2 regions of the Amycolatopsis sp. NPDC006131 genome follow, and region 2 is predicted to be linked to the other one. Evidence: riboswitches for the same ligand, from Rfam matches in the RefSeq annotation. Region 2 holds a riboswitch; the other holds the start of a gene.
What was found. A riboswitch is a leader RNA that binds a small molecule or an ion and turns the genes downstream of it on or off. The one in region 2 is predicted to bind S-adenosylmethionine.
Positions count from the first base shown of each region.

Region 1: linked by a shared signal. The riboswitch ahead of thrC (threonine synthase) and the one ahead of ABZ215_RS35960 (aminotransferase class V-fold PLP-dependent enzyme) in region 2 are both predicted to bind S-adenosylmethionine.

Region 1 covers NZ_JBEXTX010000100.1:14,653-18,836, forward strand. The annotation lists gene ABZ215_RS34515 (ComEC/Rec2 family competence protein) at 1-906, shown strand, start outside; gene thrC (threonine synthase) at 956-2,221, opposite strand; SAM riboswitch class I at 2,235-2,367, opposite strand; gene holA (DNA polymerase III subunit delta) at 2,504-3,484, shown strand; gene rpsT (30S ribosomal protein S20) at 3,977-4,184, opposite strand, start outside.
Region 2 covers NZ_JBEXTX010000111.1:13,089-17,272, forward strand. The annotation lists gene ABZ215_RS35955 (potassium/proton antiporter) at 15-1,493, shown strand; SAM riboswitch class IV at 1,540-1,654, shown strand; gene ABZ215_RS35960 (aminotransferase class V-fold PLP-dependent enzyme) at 1,690-3,012, shown strand; gene lspA (signal peptidase II) at 3,226-3,801, shown strand; gene ABZ215_RS35970 (RluA family pseudouridine synthase) at 3,798-4,184, shown strand, end outside.

The DNA.
Region 1 (4,184 bases), on a different contig from region 2:
GCGCTGGTGGTCGTCGTCGCCGTGGTTCTGGCACTGCGCCGTCGGCGACTCAGGGTGCTGCTAGCGCTGGTGCTGGCCGGGGGGCTGCTGCTCGTCGTCCCGGGCAAGGTGATCGCGCCCGGCTGGCCGCCACCGGGATGGGCGGTGGTCGCCTGTGACGTCGGTCAGGGTGACAGCCTCGTGCTGGCCACCGGTGAGCCCGGACGGGCGGTGGTGGTGGACGCCGGGCCCGAGCCGGGGCCGGCCGACCGGTGTCTGGACCGGCTGGGCATCGAGCGGGTGCCGCTGGTGGTGCTGAGCCACCTGCACGCCGACCACGTCGGCGGCCTCGACTCGGTGTTCGAGGGACGCTCGGTGGGCGCGATCGCGGTCGGGCCCGGGCGGCAGCCCGGCTGGGCGTGGCGGCAGGCCGGTCAGATCGCGACCCGCCACCGGGTCCCGCTGCTCGAACTGGACCTGGGCCGGCGGCTCGAGTGGCCGGCGCTGAGCCTCGAAGTGCTGGGACCCAGATACGTGTCCGAAGGGGAGGACGACGACGGCACACAGATCAACAACAGCTCGGTGGTGCTACGAGCCCGCACACCGGCCGGCAGCGTGCTGCTGACCGGTGACGTCGAACTCGCCGCACAGGCCGACCTGCTGGCGGCGGGAACGGATCTGCACGCGGAGATCTTGAAGGTGCCGCACCACGGCAGCAGGTTCTCGCTGCCCCAGTTCCTGGCCGCGGTGTCCGCGCGGCTGGCGCTGGTGAGCGTCGGTTCGGGCAACCGTTACGGCCACCCGAACCGGACGACGCTCGACACCCTGACCGCGGACGGTGCGCTCATCGCCCGCACGGACACCGACGGCGACACCGCGGTGATCCCCGACCAGACCGGACCGGCGGTCGTTCGCCTGGGAAAGTGAGGTGGAATCTTGATCAGAGGCGCCGGGCCTGGCAGAGACCCGGGACCCGTCAGAGGCCCAGGGCCTTGTGCACGGCCGCCGCCGACGGCGGGACCGTCGCCTTCGGGCCGACCTCGTTCTCGATGGCGTCCAGGGTCTTCAGGCCGTCACCGGTGATGAGCAGGACGGTCTCGGCGTCCGGGTCGATCTTGCCCGCCTCGATGAGCTTCTTCGCCGTCGCGACGGTGACACCACCGGCGGTCTCGGTGAAGATGCCCTCGGTGCGGGCGAGCAGGCGGATGCCCTCGACGACCTCTTCGTCGGTCACGTCCTCGATCGCGCCGCCCGTGCGGCGAACCGTGTCGAGCACGTAGGGGCCGTCGGCCGGGTTGCCGATCGCGAGCGAGCGGGCGATGGTGTCCGGCTTGACCGGCTGCACCACGTCGTGGCCGTTGCGGAACGCCGCGGACACCGGCGAGCAGCCGGCGGCCTGCGCGCCGAACACCTTGTACGGGGTGTCGTCGACCAGGCCGAGCTTGGCGAACTCGCGGAAGCCCTTGTCCACCTTGGTCAGCTGGGAGCCCGAGGCGATCGGCACGACGATCTGCTCGGGGATCCGCCAGCCGAGCTGCTCGGCGACCTCGTAGGCGAGCGTCTTCGAGCCCTCGGAGTAGTAGGGGCGGACGTTGACGTTCACGAACGCCCAGTTCTCGTGCTCGGCGGCCAGCTCGGTGGCAAGACGGTTGACGTCGTCGTAGTTGCCGTCGACAGCGATCAGGTTGCCGTCGTAGACCGCGGTGGTCAGCACCTTGGCGCGCTCGAGCGAGGAGGGGATCAGCACCACGGACTGCCAGCCGGCGCGGGCCGCGGCTGCGGCGACGGCGTTGGCCAGGTTGCCGGTGGAGGGGCAGGCCAGGGTGTCGAACCCGAACTCGCGAGCCGCGGCCAGCGCGACGGCGACGACGCGGTCCTTGAACGAGTGGGTGGGGTTGCCGGTGTCGTCCTTGACCCACAGGCTCTTCACACCGAGAGCCTTGGCGAGCCGGTCGGCCTTCACCAGCCTGGTACAGCCGGGCTCGGTGTTCGGGATCTCCTCGACGTTCGAGGGCACCGGCAGCAGCCGCTTGTAGCGCCAGATGTTGCGCGGGCCCGCCTCGATGTCCTCGCGGCGGACGCGACCGAAGTCGTAGGCGACCTCCAGCGGCGAGAAGTCCTCGGCGGAGACGAACTCCGGGGCGAGCGGCTGGCGGTGGCCCTCTTCCTTGGAGACCAGTTCCACGGCCGGACCGAGGTCGACGGTGCGACGGGTGGTGGTCGAATCGAGGGCTGCAGTCATCGCGAGGTTCCTTTCCTCATCTGCCCCGCTGACGCGGGCCGGAATTGGCACCGTGATCGTCAGCTACCTCGCGGAATCGAGATGACAGGCTGACGCCGGTTGCCGGGGCTTCGTCGGGCCGTTCCCTCTGCCCCTCTGGATGAGCGGTATTCGGTTGTGGTGGCTGTCGCGCTCGCGCGATGCCTGGTTGACAACATACGGCACCACGCTCGGAGCACGCCATGCCCCTGCGGGTTTCATCACGCTCCGGAGCTGTCGGTGGTCCGTGGGAGGATTTGAACCGTGACCGCGCCGGCAACCACCTCCGCCCCCCTGCAGCTCGTGCTCGGCGAAGAGGAGCTGCTCGTCGAGCGCGCCGTCCGCGCCGCCCTGGAACAGGCACGCCGAGAGGACGCGACGGCCGAGCTGACGAAGGTCCGGGTGTCCGATCTCACGCCGCCCGGCCTGGCCGAGCTGGTCAGCCCGTCGCTGTTCAGCGAGGGGCGCGTCATCGTGCTGGAAGGCGCGCAGGACATCGGCCAGGAGCTGGCCGACGCGGTGCTCGCCTACGCGAAGATGCCTGCCGACGGCGTCGTCCTGGTCGTTGTGCACACCGGCGGCGGCCGCAGCAAGGCGGCGAAGTCGCTGCCCGCGGCGCTGCGCAAGGCCGGCGCCCAGGTCACCGAGTGCCCGAAGATCACCCGGCCGGCGGATCGGGAGTCGTTCGTCCGCAACGAGGTGCGGCAGGCCGGCGGCAAGATCGACCCGGCCGGGGTGGCCGCGCTCATCGACGCCGTCGGATCCGACCTGCGGGAGCTGGCCGCGGCGGCGTCGCAGCTGGTGGCGGACTCGGGCGGCCGGGTCGACGAGGAAGCCGTGCGCCGCTACCACCGGGGCCGCGCGGACGTGACGGGCTTCGCGGTCGCGGAGAAGGCCGTTGCGGGCGAGCGCGGCGCGGCGCTCGAAGCGATGCGGTGGGCACTCCAGATCGGCGTGGCGCACGTCCTGATCGCCGACGCCCTCGCGGACGCCGTCCGCACGATCGCCCGCGTGTCGGCGGCCGGCCGCGGCAACCCGAACCAGATGGCCGGTGAGCTGGGCATGCCGCCGTGGAAGATCCGGAAGGCGCAGGGGCAGTCCCGCGGGTGGACGCAGGCCGGACTGGCCGACGCGATGGCCGTGGTGGCGCGGGTGAACGCCGAGGTCAAGGGCCAGGCCGCGGACCCGGCCTACGCGCTCGAACGGGCCGTCCTGGAACTCGCCGCCGCCCGCGACAAGCGCTGAGCTTGGCGCTGCCTGCGACGAGCGCTGAGCTTGGTGGCAGATCTGGGGCGAGGGGCTGGGTGGGACCTGGGACACGCGCTGAGTTCGAGCGAACCCAAAAGAACGCCTGAGTGGGCGCGGTGGAGGGTGGTGGCTCCGGCGGGACGCCGGCCGCAATGCCGCCCGCCTGCCGGGTTGCGGGGGTGCCTGCCCGGCGGGAGTCGCTGGGGGCAGACCCGCCTGGCGGGTTCCGGGGGCGCCTGCGGCGGGAGTCGCTGGGGGCGGACCCGCCTCGCGGGGTTTCCGGGGGCCTGCGTCGCGGAAGTCGCCGGTGCTCGCGAGCGCAGGAGCCGAGGCGGGCAGCGGCGCCGGACGGTGGCGCCTGCGATCGGGGTGGTTGTCGATCATCCCGCCTCAGGCGCTGCGGGAAGTCCCGTCACTCGCGAACCCGGCACCCCTGGACAGCAGAAGGGCGGGCACCCTGCTGGATGCCCGCCCCTCGGAAGATCAAGCTCAGAGCTGGTTGACGCGCTTGGCCATCGCCGACTTCTTGTTGGCGGCCTGGTTCGCGTGGATGACGCCCTTGCTGGCGGCCTTGTCCAGGGCGCGAGCGGCAGCCTGCTGCAGCTCGACGGCCTTGGCCTTGTCGCCCGCCTCGGCGGCCTCGCGGAACTTGCGGATCGCGGTCTTCACCGAGGACTTGACCGACTGGTTGCGCTGG
Region 2 (4,184 bases):
CAGGGGAGGTGCGGGTGGGCGAGCTGCCGGTCGTGCTGGGGCTGGGCTCGGCCGTCCTGCTCGCCGCCGTGCTCGCGGTCCGCTTCTCCACCCGCCTCGGCCTGCCGTCGCTGCTGCTCTACCTCGCGATCGGCGTGCTGCTCGGCGAAGCCGGGTTCGGCATCCAGTTCTCCGACCCGTTCCTCACCCAGGCGCTGGGCCTGGCCGCCCTCGTCATGATCCTCACCGAGGGCGGCCTGACCACCCGCTGGTCGGCGGTGAAACCCGCGCTGGGCCAGGGAGTGGCACTGTCCACAGTGGCGGTCGGGCTGAGCATCGCGATCACCGGCCCCGCCCTGCACTGGCTGCTCGGCCTGGACTGGCGGATGGCGCTGCTGTGGGGCGCGGTGCTGGCCTCCACCGACTCGGCCGCGGTGTTCTCCGTGCTGCGCGGCGTCGGCGTGCCCCGGCGGATCGTGGGGGCGCTGGAACTGGAGTCCGGCATCAACGACGCCCCCGCCTACATCGCGGTCGTCGTGCTGGCCGAGGGCACCCGGATCGACTGGTCGCTGCCGCTGCTGGTGGTCTACGAACTCGGCGCCGGCCTGGTGCTCGGGCTGCTGCTCGGGCTGGCCGGGGCGTGGGCGCTGCGCCGCGCCGCGCTGCCGGCCACCGGGCTCTATCCACTCGCGACGGTCGCGGTGTGCGTGGTGGCCTACTCGTCCGGGCAGCTGCTGCACGCCTCCGGCCTGCTCGCCACCTACGTCGCGGCGGTCGTGCTGGGCAATTCGCGGCTGCCGCACCGCTCGGACACGCTGTCCTTCGCCGAGGGGCTCGGCTGGCTCGCCCAGATCGGGTTGTTCGTGCTGCTGGGCCTGTTCGCCTCGCCCGAACGGCTGCTGGAGTCGATCGTGCCGGGCCTGATCGCGGCCGCGGTGGTGCTGGTGTTCGCGCGGCCGGTGTCGGTGCTGGTGTCACAGCTGCCGTTCAAGGTGCCGCTGCGCGAGCAGGTGTTCCTGTCCTGGGCGGGGTTGCGCGGCGCGGTGCCGATCGTGCTCGCGATGATCCCGCTCTCCCAGGAGATGCCCGGCGCGCAACGGCTCGTGGACGCGGTGTTCGTGCTGGTGATCGTGCTCACCCTGGTGCAGGGCCTCACGCTCGGCCCGCTCGCGCGGGTGCTGCGGCTGAAGGCGGACACCGAGCCGAAGGAGATCGAGGTCGACGCCGCGCCGCTGGACGAGCTGCAGGCCGAGCTGCTCCAGGTCAAGATCCAGCACGGCTCGCGCCTGCACGGCGTGTACCTGTCGGAGCTGCGGCTGCCCGCCGGGGCGTCGCTGAGCCTGATCGTCCGCGACGGCCGCAGCTTCACCCCGCAGCGCACCGACCGGCTGCAGCGCGGCGACCAGATCCTGATCGTCAGCACCGAGTCCGCGCGGGAGGCGGCGGAGCGGCGCATCCGCGCGGTGGACCGGGCCGGGCCGCTGGCGCGCTGGAAGGGCGAGTCCGGCAACTGAGACCCGCTGGCGCGCGGCGGGGGCGATCGGTTACTGTGTCCGCGTAGGTCACGAGTGCCAGCGCCAAGCCCCGGCTCGCTGGCCGGCAACCCTCCTTCCGCGGTGGGGTGCCCCGGGTGAGGACCTGGCTCGTCGCGAGGTGCGGCGGGCAAGCGCGGACCCCCTTGCGGGTCCCCGGACCCGAGGAGCCTTTCCGATGACTCTCGCTCTCGAACGCGTCACCACCCCCGCCGTCACCGCCGCCGCGGCCGTCCCGCTGGTCACCGGCGGGGAGCTGGACTACGCCAACCTCGACCACGCGGCCAGCGCCCCGTGCCTGGAGGCCGTGCGCCGCGCGGTGGACGAGTTCCTGCCGCACTACGCGAGCGTGCACCGCGGCGCCGGGTTCGCCTCGCAGGTGTCCACAAAGGTCTACGAGCGCACCCGCGACGTGCTGCGCCGGTTCGTCGGCGCCCGGCACTCGGACGCGGTCGTGTTCACCCGCAACACCACCGACGCGCTGAACCTGCTGGCCCGCAGCCTGCCGCGGCACACGTCGGTGGTGCTGTTCGACACCGAGCACCACGCCGCGCTGCTGCCCTGGCGCGGCCCGAACGTGCGCCGGATCCCGCTGCCGAACACGCGGCTGGCCGCGGTGTCCGCTGTGGACAGTGCGCTGGCGGAGTGCCCGGAGGGGCCGCGGCTGGTGGTCGTGACCGGCGCGTCGAACGTGACCGGCGAGCTGCTGCCGGTGGCCGAGATCGCGGCGGTGGCCCGGCGGCACGGCGCGCGCATCGCGCTGGACGGCGCCCAGCTCGCGCCGCACCGGCCGATCTCGGTGCGGGAGCTGGACGTGGACTACGTGGTGCTGTCCGGGCACAAGCTGTACGCGCCGTTCGGCGCGGGCGCGCTGATCGGGCGCGGCGACTGGCTGCGCGCGGCGGACCCGTACCTGGCCGGAGGCGGGGCGACGAAGTCCGTGCGCCGCGACGGCGACGGCCTCGGAGTGGCTTGGCAGAGCGGGGTGGAGCGGCACGAGGCCGGTTCGCCCAACACCGTGGGCGTGCACGCGCTGGGCGTGGCGTGCGAGCAGCTGGCGGCGTCGTGGGACGCGGTGGCCGCGCACGAGCGGGAGCTGCTGGAGCGGCTGACGCGCGGTCTCGCCGCGGTGCCGGGGCTGGCGGAGCTGCGCCTGTTCGACGGCGCGGCGGAGCGAGTCGGCACGGTGAGCTTCGTGCTCGACGGGTTCGAGCCGGGCTGGGTGGCGGCGGTCCTGTCGGCCGAGTACGGGATCGGCGTCCGCGACGGCGCGTTCTGCGCGCACATCGCGGTGCGGCGGCTGGTGGAGCGCAGCGGCGGGGAGGGGCAGCAGGCGCTGCGGGTGAGCCTCGGGCTGGGCACCACGACCGAGCACGTCGACCGGCTGGTGACCGCGCTGCGGCAGATCGTCGCGCGGGGCGCGCGGTGGACGTACGGCGTGGTCGACGGCCGGTGGGCGCCCTGCCCGGACCCGCGGCCGCTGCCGGACTTCCTGCGCTGAGCCGGCGCCGCGGCTGTTCCCCGGGTCCGGATGGTGACCCGGCTGCTGGGTGCGGTGGCTCGGCGCCCGGTTCGCCGGTTTCCGCCGGGCACCGTGTGCGGAACGGCGCCACTGCCGGGTTTCCCGTTGAGGGGGCACGTGCGCCCGGCAGCGCGCTGACCGGCTTTCCCGGCCTGCGCCGGGCCCGGCGCGGCAGCCGTGGACAATGGCGGGGTGAGCAGTGACCCCCAGCCCTCCCCGGAACCGGACACCGTGCCGGACGAGCAGCCGGCCACCCCGCCCAAGCGGCGCGCTCTGCTGCTGGCCGTGATCGCGATCGTGGTGTTCGCGGCGGACGTCGTGACCAAGTCGGTCGTCGTGGCGACCCTGGAGGGGCACCAGCCGGTCCGGGTCCTCGGCGGGCTCGTCTACCTGCAGCTGATCCGCAACCCCTTCGCGGCCTTCGGCATGGGCGTCACCGGCATGACCTGGGTGTTCGCGATCGTCGCGTTCGGGGTGGTGATCGCGCTCATCTGGTTCGCCAAGCGGCTGCGGTCGCCTGGCTGGGCGATCGGCCTCGGGCTTATCCTCGCCGGCGCGCTCGGCAACCTGGTCGACCGTGTCTTCCGCGCGCCCGGCGTGCTGCGCGGCCACGTCGTCGACTTCGTGTCGCTGTTCGCGCCCAACGGGGACGTGTGGCCGGTGTTCAACGTGGCCGACTCGGCGATCTGCGTCGGCGGCGTGCTGATCGTGCTGCTGTCCCTGCTCGGCCGCGAGTACGACGGCACCGTGAAGAGGGCCAAGCGTTGAGCGCCCGGATGCTGCCCGTCCCGGACGGGCTCGACGGCATGCGCGTCGACGCCGGGCTGGCGAAGCTGCTCGGTCTGTCCCGCACCGTCGTCGCGGAGCTGGCCGAGTCCGGCGACGTCCTGCTCGACGGCCGCCCGGCGGGCAAGTCCGACCGGCTCTCCGCCGGTGTGCTGCTCGAGGTGACCCTGCCCGACCCGGACAACCCGGTCGAGGTGGTCGCCGAACCGGTCGACGGCCTGCGCATCCTCCACGACGACGACGACATCGTGGTCGTGTCCAAGCCGGTGGGCGTCGCCGTGCACCCGAGCCCCGGCTGGACCGGGCCCACCGTAGTCGGCGGGCTCGCCGCGGCCGGGCTGCGCATCTCGACCTCCGGCGCCGCG